3 regions of the Streptomyces sp. NPDC049887 genome follow, and region 1 is predicted to be linked to each of the others. Evidence: riboswitches for the same ligand, from Rfam matches in the RefSeq annotation. Region 1 holds a riboswitch; each other region holds the start of a gene.

Region 1 (6,310 bases):
TCGCCGTGGTGAGTGCCTGTTCGGGGGTGAGGCCGTCCTGCTCCAGCACGCGCAGCGCGTTCAGGTAGTAGCCGGTGCCCTTGCGCTCCTTGTGGTACGAGAAGATGTCGTTGTCCCAGGTGATGACGAACGAAGCCATCTCCTCGGCCGCGCGCACCGCGGTGCTGTCGCGCTCGTGCGGCTGGAGTTCGTAGCCGTGGCCCATCTCCAGCAGGGGGAAGACGACCGAGGTTGCGCCGTCGTACAGGCGCATCAGGGTGTAGTCGTTGAGGTCGGGCACCGTCGCCGCGCTCCGGTGGGAGGCCTCCCAGACCACGGAGAAGAAGTACTCGCGCAGCGTGCCCACCCAGCGGGCGGTCTGCCCGGAGGTCCCGTAGCGGTCGGCCCGCAGGCGCAGGTCGCGCAGACCGGCCGCCAGCGGGTCGTCGGGGAGCATCGGAGCCTCGGGGTTCTGGGCGACGCGCAGCAGCCGGTGGAGTGTGCCGGCGAGGTCGCCCGGGCGCCGGCCCAGCTCGCCCTCCTCGCAGTGCCCGTCGTCGACACCGAACAACCACAGGACGAAGTCGGCGAGGAGGGAGATCACCTCCTGGCGGCCCTCCGGCAGGATGCGGGCGGCGAAAGTACCGATGTCCTGACGTACGAGGCGGGCGCGCAACTCCTCGGAGCCGATGCGAAACGTTTCTGCCCACGCGGCGGTCCGGATGTCGATGTCCGCGTGGCGTGGATGGATTGCCGGGGCTATCGGGGAGTAGATCGGCGGAACTGTCAGCTCGGGCCCCACGGCCGTCCTCTCGTTCGCGGTTTGCGCCAGGGCCGACGTGCCCGGCGCCACTGTGGTCACACCGATCACTCCCACCTCAGAGTGATCAACTATGGCGCATAGTAGCCAGCCCTGTCGGCCGATCCAATAGGGCGACCACCGACCGCGGCCCCCGCGAGGACGAGGAGCGGAGGGCCACGGGGGCACACGGCGGACCGGCAGGGGCCCAGGACCTGCGGCGCCCCGTCGGAACCGGAACCTGCGGGCACTCGCACGACGCCCCCGTGCCGGCCGCCGAAGCGTCCGCGGGCCCGGGGGCGGTCCGTCCGGCGGATGGCGCGTTCCCGCCACCGGACGTGCTGTCAGGTGCGCTACGGCTGCGGCCCCTTGGGGCGGAAACCGGCCGAGCCCCGGGTCTGGCCGCCCGCGCCACCTGCCGTACCGGCCGTGTCCGGGCCCGCGGACGCCTCGGCAGCCGCACCGCCCGTACCGGACCCGCCCAGGACCCCGACCTCCGCTTCCGGCCGCGAGATGTGGGCGTTGCGCTCGTCGGCCCAGCTCTGCAGGGCGGTCATGCAGGCGTGGTCCAGATGGCGAACCCCGGAGAGGTCGAGCTCCACATGGCGCTGCGGCAGCGCCTCCAGGGTGTCCAGGATGCGGGGCAGCCGCAGGAACGTGGCGTTGCCGCTGAGCCGGACCCGGACCGGCCCGATGCCGCTGTCGGACACGGAGATGTGGACGTGGGACATGGCCCAGGCGGTCTTGACGACGGCGAGGAGCAGACCGATGAGCACGCCCTCGAACATGTTCGTCGTCACGATCGCCGCAGCCGTGACGACCAGGACGACCGCCTCGCCCCGGTGGTCCCGCCACAGCGGCCCGATCTCCTTCACCGGGATCAGCTTCCACCCCGCGTGGATCAGGACGCCGGCGAGCGCGGCGGTGGGGACGTAGGAGAGAGCCTGCGGGAGGAAGGCCGCGAAGAGCAGCAGCCACACGCCGTGGAGCACCCGGGAGAGCTTGGTGCGCGCACCGGCCTGGACGTTCGCGGAGCTGCGCACGATCACCGCGGTCATCGGCAGGGAGCCGAGCAGACCGCAGACGCTGTTGCCCGCGCCCTGCGCCATCAGCTCCTTGTCGTAGTCGGTGCGGCGGCCCGAGTGGAGCCGGTCGACGGCGTTCGCGCTGAACAGGCTCTCGGCCGAGGCGATCAGCGCGAACGCCACGACCGTGGCCGCCAGTCCCACGTCGGCGAGCCGCGTCGCGTCGGACAGGCCCAGCGGATGGATCGCGTGCAGCAGCCCCGTGACCTCGACCCGTGCGATCGGCAGGTCGAACAGGGCGGTCAGTACGGTCGCGACACCCACCGCGACCAGCGCTCCCGGCACCACCCGCGCCCGTCCCGAGACGCGCGGCCACACGGCGATGAGCCGCGCCGTTCCCACGCCCACGGCGAGGGCCAGGAGGGCGTTCTGCGAGGTGACGGTGGTGAGGACGAGCCGCGGCAGGCCCGCCAGGTCGGCCAGGCCGCCGCCCGGCGCCTTGGCGTCCGCCAGCGCGTAGAGCTGACCGGCGATCAGGACCAGCCCGATACCGGCGAGCATGCCCTGGACGACGGCCAGGGAGATCGCGCGGAACCAGCGGCCGAGCCGCAGGGCACCGAGCACGAGCTGGATCAGCCCGGCGCCGAGCACGATCACCCCCAGGGCGGGCAGCCCGTAGTCGGAGACCGCCGTGAAGACGAGGACGGTCAACCCGGCCGCGGGACCGCTGACCTGGAGGCTGCTGCCGGGCAGCAGCCCGGTGACCAGACCGCCGACGATGCCGGTGATGAGGCCGAGTTCGGCCGGCACGCCGGAGGCGACGGCCACGCCCACGCACAGCGGCAGGGCGACGAGGAAGACGACGAGGGAGGCGGTGACGTCGGCGCGGAGGGTGCGCCGCTGCTCTGCAGTGATCAGGGGCATGGCGTTCTTTCAGGAGGTGAGGAAGGAACGTCGTGGGCGTCGGGGCCGGTGCGGTGGCCGCCGGCGGCCACCGCACCGGCCCGGATCACAGGGGCCGGAAGGTGCGGCCGTCCGCCGCGCAGGAGAGGACCTCGCCGGACTCGACCATGTAGAACCAGGCGTGCAGCCGCAGCCGGCCGGAGTCCAGCCGCCGGGCGACGCAGGGGTAGGTCCGCAGATGGCCGAGCTGGGTCAGGACGTGCCGCTGCACGGCGGGCGTCAGTTCCTCGTCGGCCGACGGAGCGGACCCGTCCTGCCCGGTGCGGTGGCCCGCCCGGGTGAGCCAGCGCCGTACCAGCGGCATGCTCCGGACGTCCTGCTCCCGCAGCAGGCCCTGGACGGCACCGCAGTGCGAGTGGCCGCACACGACGATGTCCGGCACCTCCAGGGCCTCCAGGGCGAACTCCAGGCTGCCCCCGACGGCACACGCCGCCTGCGGCCGCCAGGGCGGGACGATGTTCCCGGCCGTGCGTACCTCGAACACGTCGCCGGGCCGGGCGCCGGTGATCAGCGAGGGGACCACCCGGGAGTCGGAACAGGTGATGAACAGCGCCTGGGGCCGCTGCCCCCGCGCGAGTGCCGCGTAGGCGTCCTGCTGGCCCGCGATCCGCGCGGGGAACTGCCGGGCGTGCTCGATGAGTGACTGCATGGTCGTACCTCGGTCTCTTCGATGCGGAACGGGTCTGCTTCGCAGAAGAGGGGTGCGCCGCGGTGGCCCTGACGCCCCGTGACGGCGGCGTCGGCCCGCCCCGGGTCCGTCCCGGGGCGTGCCGGAGCGGTGTCCCGGGGGCTGGGGGAGGGCGGTGACCGGTGGCGCACCTGCCGGTCAGCAGCGGAACGACTGCAGGGTGCTCAGGGTCGGCGCCGTTGCGGCGCCGGGATTCCGGCTGTGTCTCGCGGTCCCGGCCGACGTGCCGGGCGGGGGGCCCGTCGTCTCGTCCGGGGCGCCGCCGCCGTGGCCGGTGTTCCCGTAGCCGGGGCCGGCGGCGGCCGGAGCGCCGAGTGGGGTCAGCCGCGAGGGGTGGTTGCGCGGGTCGTACTCGTCGTGGTGGAGCCCGGCACCGTCCGCGCGGACGACCACGGCCGCGGTGTGGGGGTTCCTGTTCTCGGTGACGACGGCCGCCTCGGCCCGGGGCGCGTCGGGGGTGGCGCACAGCGGAGTCACCACGTGCAGCAGCACCGCGCAGATCAGCAGAATGCCCGCTGACACACGTGAGATCACCGCCGGACTCCTTGGCTGTCAGTGCTGCGCCGGGCCGAACATTACCGTTCCTTTGCCTCGTTTTCCGGTTGATTACTGCGTCTTTTGCAGTATGTGGTGTTGTCAGCCTGGTTCGTCCGGTGTTCGGGTGCCACCGGTGGGCGTCCGTTCGCGGTACGGCCGACGCCCTCGGTGGCCGCCCGGAGTGGAGTGACGGGCGGTCCTGGCCGGCCGGATCCGGACACGGCGTGGACACGGCGCGGGACTCTGCGATGATGAGCGCCGTAAAAGGCGACGGCGGAACGAGGAAGCCGGTGTGAATCCGGCGCGGTCCCGCCACTGTGATCGGCGAGCGGACCCCGAGCGGACCACTGCCCGGAGGCGGGTGGGAAGGCCGGGGCGAGCGGTGACCCGGGAGCCAGGAGACTCACGCGGTCGCCTCCTCGAGCTGACCGGGGCGGATTTCCCCGGAGGGGAGGGCTTGTCGTGGTGCCCAGGGGGCCAGTGGACACCGGTCCGGTGCCGTGCCGGATCGTGGTGTGCCGGGACTGCTGCTGCGGCAGTCCCAAGGTGACCGGAGTCGACCACGCGCATCAGGCCGCGCGTCTCGCGGAACAGGCACCGGTGCGGATCACCGACTGTCTGGACGTGTGCGACCAGGCGAACGTCGTCGTCGTGCAGCCGTCGGCCGAGGGGCGGGCCGCGGGCGGGCGACCGGCCTGGTTCGGCCTGGTGAACGATCCGGCCGCGACCGAGGACGTGGCCGCGTGGGTGCGCGCGGGCGGCCCGGGCCTCGCCGAGATGCCGGAGATCCTCGCGCTGTACGCCTTCACCCCGCCACGGCGCGTCCGTTCCGGATCGCTCCGGGACGCAGGCTGAGCCGTCGGACCCCTCGCCCCACGCTCCCGTCCGACGCGCGGCCCGCCGCGTCATCCGGTGGCTGATGCGCCGGAGCACGGCATGAGGGAGGACGCCACGAGGGGGAGCGGAGCCGTGGGCGCGCCGGGAGGACTGGCCGTGGAGGACCTGCCGGTGGTCCAGGACGGGGCAGGGCCCTGGCGGAGGGCGTGTCGCTGAGTGCGGCCCCCGGCGAGGTCGTCGGCCTCGTCGGCCCCGACGGCGCCGGGAGGTCGACCCTGTTGCGCACTGTCCACCGGGCACTGGCCCCGCCACGGACGGGTGCTGCTGGACGGGGAGGACCTACGGCGGATGCCGGTCAAGGGCCTGGCGCGCCGGCCCGGCCGAGTCCGCCACGGCCCGGCCGGGACCGCCCGTCAGGCCGTCGCCGTGGCCAGCCGGTCCGCGATCCCGGCAGTGATCGCCTCGGCGTGATCCGTGAGGTAGAAGTGGCCGCCGGGGAAGACCTGGAGCTCGAACGGCCCATCGGTGCAGCCGGCCCAGTGGTGCAGTTCGCCGACGCCCACGCGTGGGTCCGAGAACCCGGTCAGCGCATGCACCGGGCAGCGCAGTTGCGGTCCCGGGAGGAACCGGTAGGTCTCGGCGGCCCGGTAATCGCTCCGAATGGCCGGCAGGGCGCGTTCCAGCAGCTCCGGGTCGCCGAACATCTCAGACCCCGTGCCGTCGAGAGCCCGGATGTCCTCGACCAATTCCCGGTCCGAGAGCAGGTGCAACCCGTCGTCGACGACCCGGTGCGGGGCACGACGGCCCGACACGAACAGGGCGGCGGGCGCCCGGCCGGTGTCCTGCGCACGGCGGGCCACCTCGTAGGCGAGGGTCGCGCCCATGCTGTGGCCGAAGAGCGCGAACGGCCGGTCCAGGTAGGGGGTGAGGGCCTCGGCGACCCGGTCGGCCATCACCGCCATGTCCGGGACGGTGGGCTCGGCCTGCCGGTCCTGCCGTCCCGGGTACTGCACCGGGAGCACCTCGACACCCTGCTGCGCGAGGGCGCGCGAGAGTGGGAAGAAGAAGCCGGCGGAACCCCCGGCGTGCGGGAAGCACACGAGCCGGGCGTCGGCATCGGGGACCGGGTGGAACCTGCGGATCCAGGAACCTGTGCCGGCGCCGTCGCGGGCAGGACTCTCCATAATTTCCACATTCCTTCATACCCGTTCTCATCGGTGCACCGAACAGAGAATTGCGGAGCGGATTTCCGGCCGACAACCCCCTACCGGCTTTTCTGGGGGGTCCGCCGGTGGAATCGGGGTTCCCGCACCGAGGCCCTCTTCCTACCCTGATCCTGTGAACGAAATAGTCAGCGCCATCCTTTCCGACGACGCCGAGACCGTGGACTTCTCCGGTCTGCGCATCCCCGAGAGTTACCGGGGGAGCGTCGTCAGAAAAGAAGACATCGGCATGTTCGAGGGTGTGGCGACGGTGGACAAG
Region 2 (6,310 bases), on a different contig from region 1:
CGCCGGTGCCGTACAGGGCGTAGGGGGCGACGCGGACGGGGCCGCCGAGGGCCGCCGCCATGTAGTGGATCAGCGGCAGTTCGTCGACGAGGGTGGAGACGGCCGTGGCGTGCACGGCGTGCGTGTGGACGACGGCCACCGCGTCGGTGGCGCGGTGGATCGCGAGGTGCATCGGGAGCTCGCTGGTGGGCGTGAGCTGCCCGAGGACCTGCCGCCCGTCGAGGCGGACACCGACGGCGTCCGCCGCGGTGAGCCGGTCGTAGTGCACCCCGCTGGGGGTGACCAGCACGATGTCGCCGGTGGGGCCGGGGACGCGTACGGAGACGTTCCCCGAGGTTCCCACGACCAGGCCGTCCGCGACGGTTCTGCGCGCCGTGGCCACGAGGTCCGACCAGGCCCGGGATATCGCCTCCCGCTCCTGGCCCTCCGGCTGTTCGTCCGGCTGTTCGTCGGGTTGCCCCTGTTCCGTCATGCGGCCGATCGTGTCAGTCCGGACCGGTGGCGGCGACGGCGGGCCGGCTCCGGGCCGCCGTCGCCGCACCCCGATGGCCGGGGCGTGGCGACGGAAAGTCCGGAGTGACCGGAATCTCTTTCGGCGTTCATCCAGGCGAAGGATTTTGATCACTTAGCGGCCACTTCGCGACCACCCTGGAGAGCTACAGGCCAGGAATTTGGCCGATTCCGATCGGTACGCCCCGGCCGCGAGCGCTCCCGGGACACCGCCGCAAGCGTCTCCGCAGGCATGAACGGAAGAGCCTCACTCCGCTTGAAGACACTCCAAAGCCCGCCCCAGTTCACCTTCCGTTCACTCAGCAACCCTACGTTCACCCGAGCCACTGACATCTGAACGATTGCCTGGGTACCCGGTAAATGGAGCACATCACCCTGCTGCTCGCGATTGTCGTCGTGACAGCACTCGTGTTCGATTTCACGAACGGCTTCCACGACACCGCCAACGCCATGGCGACGACCATCTCGACGGGTGCGATGAGACCGAAGGCAGCAGTGGCGATGTCCGCCGTGCTGAACCTGGTCGGCGCGTTCCTGTCCGTCGAGGTCGCCAAGACGATCTCGGGCGGCATCATCAACGAAGAGGGCATCCGCCCAGAAGTGATCTTCGCCGCGCTCGTCGGCGCGATCCTCTGGAACCTGCTGACCTGGCTGCTGGGCCTCCCGTCCAGCTCCTCCCACGCCCTCTTCGGCGGCCTCATCGGCGCCGCCGTGATGTCGGCCGGCTTCTCCGCCGTCAACGGGGGCACGATCGTCACCAAGGTCCTGATCCCCGCCGTCGCGGCTCCGCTCGTCGCCGGCCTCGCGGCCGTGGTCGCCACCAGGCTGACGTACCGGATCGGTGGCACGAACGAGAACAAGGCCACCTCCAAGGGCTACCGCGCCGGGCAGATCGCCTCCGCCGGCCTGGTGTCCCTCGCCCACGGCACCAACGACGCGCAGAAGACCATGGGCGTCATCACCCTGGCCCTGGTCACCGGCGGCGTCCTCGCGCCCGGCTCGAACCCCCCGATGTGGGTCATCGTCTCCGCCGGTGTCGCGATCGCGCTCGGTACCTACCTCGGCGGCTGGCGCATCATCCGCACCATGGGCAAGGGGCTGACCGACCTCCAGCCGCAGCAGGGCTTCGCCGCCCAGACCAGCGCCGCGACGGTCATCCTGGCCTCCTCGAACCTCGGCTTCTCGCTCTCCACCACCCAGTCCTGCTCGGGTGCCGTGATGGGCGCCGGTCTCGGCCGCAGGGGCGGTGTGGTCCGCTGGTCCACCGCGACCCGGATGTTCGTCGCCTGGGGCCTGACCCTGCCCGCCGCCGCCCTGGTCGCCGCGGCCGCGGAGTTCCTGACCAAGCAGGGCACCTGGGGCATCGCCGCCGTGGCCGTGCTGCTCGTCGCCGGCTCCGGGGCCATCTGGGTGATCTCGCGCCGCAAGCCGGTCGACCACACCAACGTCACGGACGACGAGGTCGAGCCCGCGGGCGTCGTCACCGCCGCCATCGCGGCCGTCACCCCGCCCCCGGCCGGTGCCGCCACGACCCCGGTCACCGAGCCCGAGGCGCTGAAGGCCACCGTCCCGGCCCAGGCATCCGAGTCCACTGCGGCGCCCGCCGCCACGGTGTAAGGAAAGAACAGCATGAAGATCGACTGGGCAGCTCTGGGCTCCGTCTTCGGCGTGAGCCTCGTCGTGACCGTCGCCCTGGTGGGCCTGTTCACCCTGGGCATCGCGGGTCTCTCCAAGCAGGAGGCCGCGGCCGCGCAGGGAGGCTCCGCCGGCCTCGCCCGCACGGGTGCGTACGCCTGCTTCGCGCTCTGCGCGGCGGCGGTGGCCTTCGGGATCTATCTGATCGTGGTCTGACCGCCGTACGGCACCTCCTCGCACAGGGGCCGGGCCCACCTCCGGGTGGTCCGGCCCCTGTCGTGTGCGCGCCCGCACCCGCCCGGTGTGGGCCTCGGCACACTGTCCCGTCGCAGGTCAAGGGCGAGTTGACGGGCGTTCGGGGACCGTGGTGGACTTCCGGAGCCATTTACGGCGGCAGAAGAGGAAGCCGGTGCGAATCCGGCGCGGTCCCGCCACTGTCACGGGTGCGCTCCCTCACGGAGCACCCCGGAGCCAGGAACTCTCTCCCGCCGGTCACGTCGAGCCAGGGCGCGGACCCTGAGTGAGGACGAACATGCCTGCCGAACCGGGGAGGCCGGGCGTGCCGCGCCCGGACATCACGTTCGCGTACGGCGCCGCGGCCGGACTGGCCGGCGACCTGCTCCTCGGCGATCCACGCCGCGGGCACCCGGTCGCCGCCTTCGGCCGGGCCGCCGCCGCGGTCGAACGGAGACTCTGGCGCGACCACCGTGGCTGGGGCGCCCTGCACACCGCGGTGTGCGCCGGCGGCGCGATCGCCGCGGGCGCGCTGGCCGCCGCCTTCGCACGCCGATCGCGCGGCGCCGCCGTCGCCCTGACCGCGACCGCCACCTGGGCCGTCGTCGGCGGCACCTCGCTGGGCCGGGAGGCCCGGTCGATCGGCGGGGCGCTGGCGGCCGGGGACATCGAGGTCGCCAGGGAACGGCTGCCGCATCTGTGCGGGCGCGACCCGCAGGCACTGGACGGCCCCGGGATCGCCCGCGCCGTCGTCGAGTCCGTCGCCGAGAACACCTCGGACGCCGTCGTGGGCGCGCTGTTCTGGGGCGCGGTCGGCGGCGTGCCCGGACTCGTCGGGTTCCGCGCCGTCAACACCCTGGACGCGATGGTGGGTCACAGGTCCCCCCGCCACCGGCGGTACGGCTGGGCCTCGGCCCGCCTCGACGATCTCGCGGGCTGGCCCGGGGCCCGGCTCACCGCGGCCCTGGCGACCGCCGCGGGCGGCGACCCGCGCGGCGCGGCACGCGCCTGGCGCCGCGACGCCGCGAAGCATCCGAGCCCCAACGCCGGTCCCGTGGAGGCCGCGTTCGCCGGGGCCCTCGGCGTACGGCTCGGCGGGACGCTCTCGTACGGCGGCCGGGTCGAGCACCGGCCCGTGCTCAACGGCGCCGGCGGCAGGGCCGTCGAGGTCGCGGACATCGAGCGGGCGGTACGGCTCTCGCGGCGCGTGGGGGTGCTGGCACTCGCGGTGTGCGCGGGCGGGCGCCTCGCGGCCGGGGCCCTGGGGCGGAGGCGCACATGAGCGGGGGCGGGTTGCTGGTCGCGGGCACCACCTCGGACGCCGGGAAGAGCGTCGTCACGGCGGGGATCTGCCGCTGGCTGGTGCGCCGGGGCGTGAAGGTCGCGCCCTTCAAGGGGCAGAACATGTCCCTCAACTCCTTCGTCACCCGCGAGGGCGCCGAGATCGGCCGGGCTCAGGCCATGCAGGCGCAGGCCGCACGGGTGGAACCCACGGCCCTGATGAACCCGGTGCTGCTGAAACCCGGCGGCGACCGGTCCAGCCAGGTCGTGCTGATGGGCAGGCCCGTGGGCGAGCTGAGCGCGCGCGGCTACCACGGAGGGCGCCAGAAGGCGCTGTTCGAACCGGTGATGGACTGCCTGGACGAGTTGCGGAACACATACGACGCGGTGATCTGTGAGGGCGCGGGCAGCCCCGCGGAGATCAATCTTCGGCGCACGGACATCGTCAACATGGGCATCGCCCGCGCGGCGCGCCTCCCCGTGCTCGTCGTGGGCGACATCGACCGGGGCGGGGTCTTCGCCCAGTTCTTCGGCACGACCGCGCTGCTGGCCCCGGAGGACCAGGAACTCATCGCGGGATACCTCGTCAACAAGTTCCGCGGCGACGTCACGCTGCTGGAGCCGGGGCTGGAGATGCTCCACGCACTCACCGGGCGGCGGACGTTCGGGGTGCTGCCGTACGCGCACGGGCTCGGCATCGACGAGGAGGACGGGCTGCGGGTGTCGCTGCGCGGCACCGTGCGCGAGTCGGTGGTGGCACCGCCGGTCGGTGAGGACGTGCTGCGCGTGGCCGTGTGCGCCGTGCCGCTGATGTCCAACTTCACCGACGTGGACGCGCTCGCCGCCGAGCCGGGCGTGATCGTGCGCTTCGTCGACCGCCCGGAGGAACTGGCCGACGCCGACCTGGTGGTGGTGCCCGGTACGCGCGGCACCGTGCGCGCCCTGGAGTGGCTGCGCGAGCGCGGTCTCGCCGGCGCGCTCGCCCGGCGCGCGGCGGAGGGCCGGCCCGTGCTCGGCATCTGCGGCGGATTCCAGGTGCTCGGCGAGCACATCGACGACGAGGTCGAGTCCCGGGCCGGAGCCGTGCCGGGGCTCGGACTGCTCCCCGTCCGGGTGCGGTTCGCCGCGGAGAAGACGCTCGCCCGCCCGTCCGGTGAAGCGCTGCGGCAGCCGGTCGAGGGCTACGAGATCCACCACGGCGTCGCCGAGGTGCTCGGCGGCGAACCCTTCCTCGACGGCTGCCGGGTCGGTGAGGTGTGGGGCACCCACTGGCACGGATCGCTGGAGAGCGACGGATTCCGCCGGGCGTTCCTGCGGGCCGTCGCCGCGGCGGCGGGCCGGCGCTTCGTCCCCGCCCCGGACACCTCCTTCGCCACCCTGCGCGAGGCCCAGCTCGACCGCCTCGGCGATCTGATCGAGGAGCACGCGGACACGGACGCGCTCCTCCGTCTCATCGAGGGCGGCGCGCCCTCGGGCCTGCCGTTCATCCCGCCGGGCGCACCCGACCTCCCCGGTCCGCCCAGCGCCGGAACCCCTGGAGCCGCACAGTGAGCAACGCCCCCCACTACCCGTTCACGGCGGTCGTCGGCATGGACGACCTGCGGCTCGCCCTGCTGCTGAACGCGGTCAGCCCGGCCGTCGGCGGAGTGCTCGTCCGCGGGGAGAAGGGCACCGCCAAGTCGACGGCCGTGCGCGCCCTCGCCGCGCTGATGCCGGACGTCGACGTGGTCGCCGGATGCCGGTTCTCCTGTGCTCCCGGGGCGCCCGATCCGGGCTGCCCGGACGGCCCGCACGAGGCCGCGCCCGGCACGGCACGCCCGGCCAGGATGGTCGAGCTGCCCGTCGGCGCCTCGGAGGACCGGCTCGTCGGCGCCCTCGACATCGAACGGGCCCTCGCGGACGGGGTGAAGGCGTTCGAACCCGGTCTGCTCGCCGACGCGCACCGGGGCGTGCTGTACGTGGACGAGGTCAATCTGCTCCACGACCATCTGGTCGACCTGCTGCTGGACGCGGCCGCGATGGGCGCCTCCTACGTCGAGCGCGAGGGTGTGTCCGTGCGGCACGCCGCCCGGTTCCTGCTCGTCGGCACGATGAACCCCGAAGAGGGGGAGCTGCGGCCGCAGTTGCTCGACCGCTTCGGACTGACGGTCGAGGTCGCCGCGTCCCGGGAGCCGGACCAGCGGGTGGAGGTCGTCCGGCGCAGGCTCGCCCACGACGACGACCCCGCCGCCTTCGCGGCCCGCTGGGCGGACGAGGAGGCGGCGCTGCGCGAGCGCATCGTGACCGCGAGGACGCTGCTGCCCCGGGTGGAGCTCGGGGACGCGGCGCTGCGGCAGATCGCCGCCACCTGCGCGGCGTTCGAGGTGGACGGCATGCGCGCCGACATCGTGATGGCCCGGACCGCGACGGCGCTGGCCGCGTGGGCGGGCCGTGCGGACGTCCGCGAGGAGGACGTGCGGCAGGCCGCGCTCCTCGCGCTCCCCCACCGGCGCCGGCGCAACCCGTTCGACGCGCCCGGCCTCGACGAGGACAAGCTCGACGAGACGCTGGAGCGGTTCGGCGGGGACGACCGGCCGGACCCGGACACCGACCCCGATCCGGACCCCGACACGGACCCGTCCGGCCCGGACGGCGGCCCCGGCGGTGGAGG
Region 3 (6,310 bases), on a different contig from region 1:
AGCAGTACGAGGCCGCCGCCCTCCGCTCGGGCGAACCCGTCCGCCTCGGCGGAGAACGGCCGGCACCGGCCTGTCGGCGACAGCATGGAGGCGCTGCAGAAACCGGCGTACAGATGGGGGTTGAGGAGAACGTTGATGCCCCCGGCCACCGCGAGGCGGGCATGTCCGCTGCGCAGGTGCTCGCACGCCTGGTGCAAGGCGGTCAGTGCGGACGAGCAGGCGGTGTCCACGGTGACACTCTGTCCGTGCCAGTCGAAGTAGTGCGACAGGCGGTTGGCGACGACCGCGCCCGCCATCCCCGACATCGTGTACGCGTTGACCGACTCCGGTGACATCGACTGCAACTCACCGTAGTCCCGGCTCGAGCAGCCGACGAACACCGCTGTGTCCGACCCCTCCAGCCGGGCGGCATCGGTGCCCGCGTCGTCCAGCACCTCCACCGCCATCTCCAGCAGCAGCCGCTGCTGGGGGTCCATCTGGGCTGCCTCCCTGGGGGAGATCCCGGTGAAGTAGGTGGTGTCGAAGCCGGAGACGTCCTTCAGGAAGCCGCCCGCCGCGGTGTACGACTGCCCGGGACGCCAGTTGGTGTCCACGAAGTCCGCGGTCGAGAAGCGGTCCGGCGGCACCTCTCCGACCAGGTCGGCACCGGCCGCCAGCACGGCCCACAGGTCGTCCAGGTGGTGGATCCCGCCCGGCAGACGACAGGCCGTGCCCACCACGGCAATGGCGTCATCGGACAGCGAGGGCATATGCGAGGGCAACTGTGCTCCCAACAGACTGGTTTGGATGTTCAGGCAAGCACGGCGGAACGCTCGCGCTGCCGTGGCGATGAGGGGGGCAGCCGCCGGGGACCGCTACCCCGGAGAAGAGGCCGGCAGGGCGTCGAATCCGAGTGCCCGCTGAAGGAACCGTGCATCGACCGCCGCGGGCTCCGGCAGCCCGGGGGTGTCCGCCAGTGCGTGGGTGCGGTCGAATCGGTGTCGAAGCCGGCAGTAACTGAGAAAGCCCGTCAAGTGCCTGGCGACGAAGAGTTCAGCCACGCTCGCCCGGTCGAGTTCCTCCACGCACTCCAGTCGCAGACCGGCGTGATGCCCCTCGAAGGCACGGAGCACGTCTGCCAGTCGGGTGGGCGTGGGGTGGACGATGTGGTACGTGCGCACCCCGGTGTCCCCGCCGGGCGTGTCGTACCCGATGCGGACCATCGCCTCGGTCGCGTAGTCGCTCGGCACGATGTTGAAGGTGGCGGAGGCTGACGCCTTGATCCGCAAGCGCACCTCGCTCCCCGGCGGGCGTTCGGCCACCGGAGGGATACCGGGCGCGCCACCCTCGGCGAGGACCTCGACCATCTTCCCCAGCTGAGCCAGGGGGTGTTCGGCCGCACTGGCCGGCAGGGGCCGGTCACTGGCCACCACGCCGGGTCGCAGCACCACCGCCGGACGCGCACGTCGGGCCGCCCACTGGCGGACCAGTTGCTCCGCCGCGTACTTCGACGCGTCGTAGTGCGTCACGAAGCCGTGGACGTCGGTCAGATCGTCTTCGAGCACCAGTCCTGCGGGCCGGCTGCCTGCGACCGCCATGGTGCTCACATGCACCAGTCGGCATGCGGGCCCCGTCTGGTCCATGAAGGCGAGCACGTGGGCGGTACCCTGCGTGTTCACCCGGAAGAGACGCTCCCGCTCCCCGGCCAGAGCGATGTCTCCCGCACAGTGCCAGACGGCATCGGCCTGCCCCGCCAACCGGGCGTGCAGTGCGGGCGGCAGGCCCAGTCGCGGCAGTGTCACATCGCCCGTGACGCAACGCAGCCGCAGGAGAGCGTCACTGGGCACGGCACCGTGCAGGCCGATCGCGGCGACGACGCGATCGCGCAGCTCCGAAAGCTCACCGCGTCCCAGTGCGACGAGTCGCTGATCGCGCGTCGTCAGCAACGCGTGCGCGATGCGTGAACCCACGAAGCCGGTAGCACCGGTAATCAGAACGGTCACCGCTCCACAATGGGTTATGTAGATCAAAAGAGCAAAATCGCATTAAATCGTATTGAAGGACCATCAGGCCGGGCGTCCCGCGAGGACGTGATTCGCGGGAGCTCTTCGGCCGCCCCGGTTCGTGGTCGAGCGCGGCGGCGCACAACGCTCTCGTGCGCGGGGTGTGTGCTGCGGTTCACCACGGCTCATTGCTTCGCGGGCGTACGGGATGACGTTTCCTTCTGCCATGATGGCCCGCGACAAAGGCGACGGCGGAACGAGGAAGCCGGTGTGAATCCGGCGCGGTCCCGCCACTGTGATCGGCGAGCGAATCCCGAACAGACCACTGCCCGGAAGCGGGTGGGAAGGTCGGGACGAGCACTGACCCGAGAGCCAGGAGACTCACGCGGTCGCCTCCTCGATGTGACTGGGGCGGATTTCCCCGGGGAGGAGAGCTTGTCGTGATGCCCATGAAGGTGTCGCGGGGCGGATCGGTGCCGTGCCGGGTCGTGGTGTGCCGGGACTGCGGCAGTCCGAAGATGACCGGTGCGGACCACGGTGAGCGGACCGCCCGTCCGGCCGGGGACACCCCGGTCCGGGGCACCGAGTGTCCCGACGTGTGCGAGCAGGCGAACGCGGTCGTCGTGCAGCCCTCGTCGGAGTGGCGCGCCGCCGGCCGCCGGCCGGTCTGGGTCGGCCTCGTCGACAACTCCGCTGCGACCGGGGACATCGCCGCCTGGGTACGGGCGGGCGCACCGGGCCTCGTGGAGCTGCCGGACCTCCTGGACCTCCACCTCCTCACCCCGCCTCGGCACGCCCGGGCCGGGACTCCGCGCCATCGGCCGCCGCGGCGGCTCCACAGCTGACGCGAGGCGACTGACCCGACCCGCCCCGATCGACCCGACCGACAGAACTCAGCCACCGGCCGGCCGGCGTACCCGGCCGTCCTCCGGACCACCATCCGGATCGTTCCGGTTCCACCCAGCGGTGAGAGGACCCACCACATGATGGGCAAGCGCCCGATGTCCCTGCTGTCGACGATGGCCGCCGCGGCCCTGCTGATATCCGGCTGTGGCGGGAGCGCCACCCGGGACGACGCCGCCCGGGCAGCCGGCCCCGCCGTCGACGGCTTCCCCGTCACCATCTCCAACTGCGGTGTGAAGACGACCTATCAGCGTCCTCCGCAGCGCGCGGTGTCGCTGAACCAGCACGCGACCGAGGTCATGCTGGCGCTGGACCTGGAGAAGACGATGGTGGGCACGGCCTACCTCGACGACAGGATCCTCCCCGAGTACCAGGACGCGTATGACGGCATCAAGGTCATCGCGGAGGAGTACCCGTCCTTCGAGACGCTGCTGGCCGCCGAACCCGACTTCGCCTACGGCGGTTTCGCCAGCACCTTCGACGAGAAGGAGGGCCGCGGCCGCGACGCCCTGTCCAAGGCCGGGATCAACTCCTACCTCAACATCGAGGAGTGCCCGACCGGGCCTGTGACGATGGCCACGATGGACCAGGAGATCCGGAATGTGGCCAAGGTCTTCGGTGTGCCGGAACGAGCCGATCAGGAGCTGAAGAAGCTCCACGCCACCCTGGACACGGTCGAGAGCAAGCTCGCCGGAGTCACGCCGGCCAAGCTCTTCGTCTACGACAGCGGCGACAAGACCGCCTTCACCGCGGGTGGGGCGGGCATCGGCAACGAGATGATCAAGCAGGCGGGCGCGGTGAACCTCTTCGCCGACCTGGACAAGGCGTTCGGTGACGTGTCGTTCGAGCAGGTGGCCGAGCGCGCGCCCGAGGTCATCGTCATCTACGACTACGGCGACCAGCCCGTCGAGGACAAGAAGAGGTTCCTGCTGGCGAATCCGGCGCTGAAGGACGTACCCGCCATCAGGAACAAGCGGTTCGCAGTGCTGCCCCTCTCGTCCACGGTGCTGGGTGTCCGGGTGCCGGCAGCAGTGGAGTCCCTGGCCCGCCAGATCCACCCGGATCGCTTCAAGTGAGCGGCACGACCGACGCAGTGGGCGTGACCGAGGAGAAGGACGCGGGCGCCGGATCGGAGGCGAGCCTCCGGAGAGCGGTGGGCGGGGAGGACACGGTCCCGGGCCGCAAGCGGCTTCCCTACCCGCTCGTGCTCCTGCTGCTCGGCGCGCTCGTCGTGGTCACGGTCACGTCCGGGGTCGCGGCCGGATCCATCAGCGTGCCGGCCGACCAGGTCTGGGGCATCCTGCTGCACCGGGTGCATCCGGCACTGGCCGACCCGTCCTGGACACCGGTGCGCGAGACGATCGTCATCGACGTCCGGCTGCCTCGTGTGCTGCTGGCCGGCGTCGTCGGCGCGGGACTCGCCGTGTGCGGGATGGCCCTGCAGGCGCTGGTGCGCAATCCCCTCGCGGACCCGATGCTGCTCGGGGTCTCGTCGGGCGCCTCGGTCGGCGCGGTGCTGGTCGTCGTCTTCAACCTCACCCTGTTCGGGGTGTTCTCACTGCCGGTGGCGGCGTTCCTCGGCGCTCTCGCCGCCCTGGTCGCCGTCTACTTCCTGGCCCGGTCCGGCGGCCGGATGACCACCGTACGGCTGGTGCTGGCGGGCGTGGCGATGGCCGAGGTGCTGTCGGCGCTCGCCGGCTTTCTGATCGTCACCTCCGACGACCCGCACAAGACGCAGTCGGCGCTGCGCTGGATGCTCGGCGGGCTGGGCGGCACCACCTGGACGGTGGTGTGGATCCCTGTCGGTGCCGTCCTGCTCGGCACGGCGGTCCTGCTCGGCGCCTGCCGTCCGCTCAACCTGCTGCTGGCGGGGGAGGAGGCGGCCGTGGCGCTCGGTCTGGACGTGCACCGGTTCCGTGCCGCGATGTTCACGCTGGTCGCCGTCATGATCGGTACCATCGTCGCGGTCAGCGGGCAGATCGGCTTCGTCGGCCTGATCATGCCGCACGTGGTACGGCTGCTCGTCGGCGCCGACCACCGCCGTGCGCTGCCCGCCGCCGCGCTGCTCGGCGCGGCCTTCCTGATCGCCGTCGATCTGGCGGCACGCACCGTCATGAGCCCGGAGGAGATCCCGGTGGGGATCCTCACCGCCCTGGTCGGCGGTCCCTTCTTCCTGTGGCTGATGCGACGGAGGACGGCATGAGGAGGACGACAGCAGTCACAGCGGACGCCGCGACGACGGCGACGGCGACGGCGGCACCCGGCACCCTGGCCTTGGAGGACGTCTCGGTCGTCGTCGAAGGACGGGCCCTGGTGGACCGGGCCTCCCTGCACATGGCTCGCGGCGAGGTGGTGGGGCTCGTCGGTCCCAACGGCGCCGGCAAGTCCACCCTGTTGCGCACGGTCTACCGAGCTCTGCGCCCCACCTCGGGACGGGTGCTGCTCGACGGCAAGGACGTCCAGCGGATGTCCGGCAAGAGTCTGGCACGCCAACTCGCCGCCGTTCTGCAGGAGTCGGCAGCCGACTTCGAGCTCTCGGTCCAGGACGTCGTGGCCATGGGCCGCACCCCGCACAAGCGGCCCTTCGACGGGGACGACGCCGACGACCGCGCCATCATCATGGCCGCGTTGGACGAACTCGACGCGGCCTGCCTCGCACAGGCCCCCTTCACCCGGCTGTCGGGGGGTGAGAAACAGCGTGTGCTCATCGCCCGGGCCCTCGCCCAGCGGGCGGGCACGATGGTGCTGGACGAGCCGACCAACCACCTCGACCTACGCCACCAGCTCGACACCCTGCGCCTCGTCCGCCGGCTCGGAGTGACGGCCCTCGTCGCCCTCCACGACCTCAACCTGGCCGCCGCGTTCTGCGACCGGATCTGCGTGATGGACGGCGGCCGCGTCGTGACCACCGGGTCCCCGTCGGAAGTCCTCACCACCGAACTGCTGGCGGACGTCTATCGCGTCGACGCCGAGGTGACCGAGCACCCTCGGACCGGCGTACCGCACATCACGCTACCCCGCCCGGCCGGGTGACGTCGTCGCCGGCATGGTCTCCGATGACGGTGCCCACTCACCGGTGCCCGACGGCCGGCCTCGATGACTCGTTCGACGACTCAGCAGAGGCCGGCGGTGGTCACTGCGGCGGTGTCGTCGGAGGGGGCTGGACGGTGGCCGGCCCGCGCCGAACAGGATGAGAGCCAGGAGCAGAACGAGAAGCAGGGGAATCATGATTATCGACCTCCGCCGCTCCTGGTGCCCTTCGCGAGGCGGAGTACACCGCCGATTCTTCTGCTCTCCCGTGCCTGTGAAGAGCGTGTGAGCGCCTGTGGGCGCGGTAAGAGGCGTCGGGCGGGGTCCACGGGGGTCCCGGCCGTGCCGGTGGAGTGGGCGCATCTGGGAGAGTGGCGGGCATGGATATCGAACGC

The links. A riboswitch is a leader RNA that binds a small molecule or an ion and turns the genes downstream of it on or off. The one in region 1 is predicted to bind cobalamin.
Region 2: it holds a riboswitch for cobalamin, as region 1 does, so the genes downstream of both, AB0J10_RS17295 (cobalamin biosynthesis protein) here and AB0J10_RS30350 ((2Fe-2S) ferredoxin domain-containing protein) in region 1, are expected to answer to the same signal.
Region 3: it holds a riboswitch for cobalamin, as region 1 does, so the genes downstream of both, AB0J10_RS08140 ((2Fe-2S) ferredoxin domain-containing protein) here and AB0J10_RS30350 ((2Fe-2S) ferredoxin domain-containing protein) in region 1, are expected to answer to the same signal.

Annotation. Positions count from the first base shown of each region.
Region 1 is NZ_JBFAMM010000035.1:65,993-72,302, forward strand. It holds gene AB0J10_RS30330 (selina-4(15),7(11)-diene synthase) at 1-781, opposite strand, end outside; gene AB0J10_RS30335 (SulP family inorganic anion transporter) at 1,132-2,727, opposite strand; gene AB0J10_RS30340 (carbonic anhydrase) at 2,813-3,415, opposite strand; gene AB0J10_RS30345 (hypothetical protein) at 3,593-3,988, opposite strand; cobalamin riboswitch at 4,228-4,417, shown strand; gene AB0J10_RS30350 ((2Fe-2S) ferredoxin domain-containing protein) at 4,457-4,846, shown strand; partial or broken gene AB0J10_RS30355 (hypothetical protein) at 5,035-5,085, shown strand; gene AB0J10_RS30360 (alpha/beta fold hydrolase) at 5,242-6,012, opposite strand; partial or broken gene AB0J10_RS30365 (alcohol dehydrogenase catalytic domain-containing protein) at 6,167-6,310, shown strand, end outside.
Region 2 is NZ_JBFAMM010000012.1:148,711-155,020, reverse strand. It holds gene AB0J10_RS17310 (class II aldolase/adducin family protein) at 1-472, opposite strand, end outside; gene AB0J10_RS17305 (inorganic phosphate transporter) at 871-2,127, shown strand; gene AB0J10_RS17300 (hypothetical protein) at 2,140-2,361, shown strand; cobalamin riboswitch at 2,487-2,647, shown strand; gene AB0J10_RS17295 (cobalamin biosynthesis protein) at 2,678-3,661, shown strand; gene AB0J10_RS17290 (cobyric acid synthase) at 3,658-5,211, shown strand; gene AB0J10_RS17285 (putative cobaltochelatase) at 5,250-6,310, shown strand, end outside.
Region 3 is NZ_JBFAMM010000005.1:89,712-96,021, forward strand. It holds gene AB0J10_RS08130 (SDR family NAD(P)-dependent oxidoreductase) at 1-761, opposite strand, end outside; gene AB0J10_RS08135 (SDR family oxidoreductase) at 855-1,982, opposite strand; cobalamin riboswitch at 2,192-2,386, shown strand; gene AB0J10_RS08140 ((2Fe-2S) ferredoxin domain-containing protein) at 2,426-2,827, shown strand; gene AB0J10_RS08145 (ABC transporter substrate-binding protein) at 2,966-3,961, shown strand; gene AB0J10_RS08150 (iron ABC transporter permease) at 4,039-5,088, shown strand; gene AB0J10_RS08155 (ABC transporter ATP-binding protein) at 5,085-5,918, shown strand; gene AB0J10_RS08160 (alpha/beta hydrolase) at 6,296-6,310, shown strand, end outside.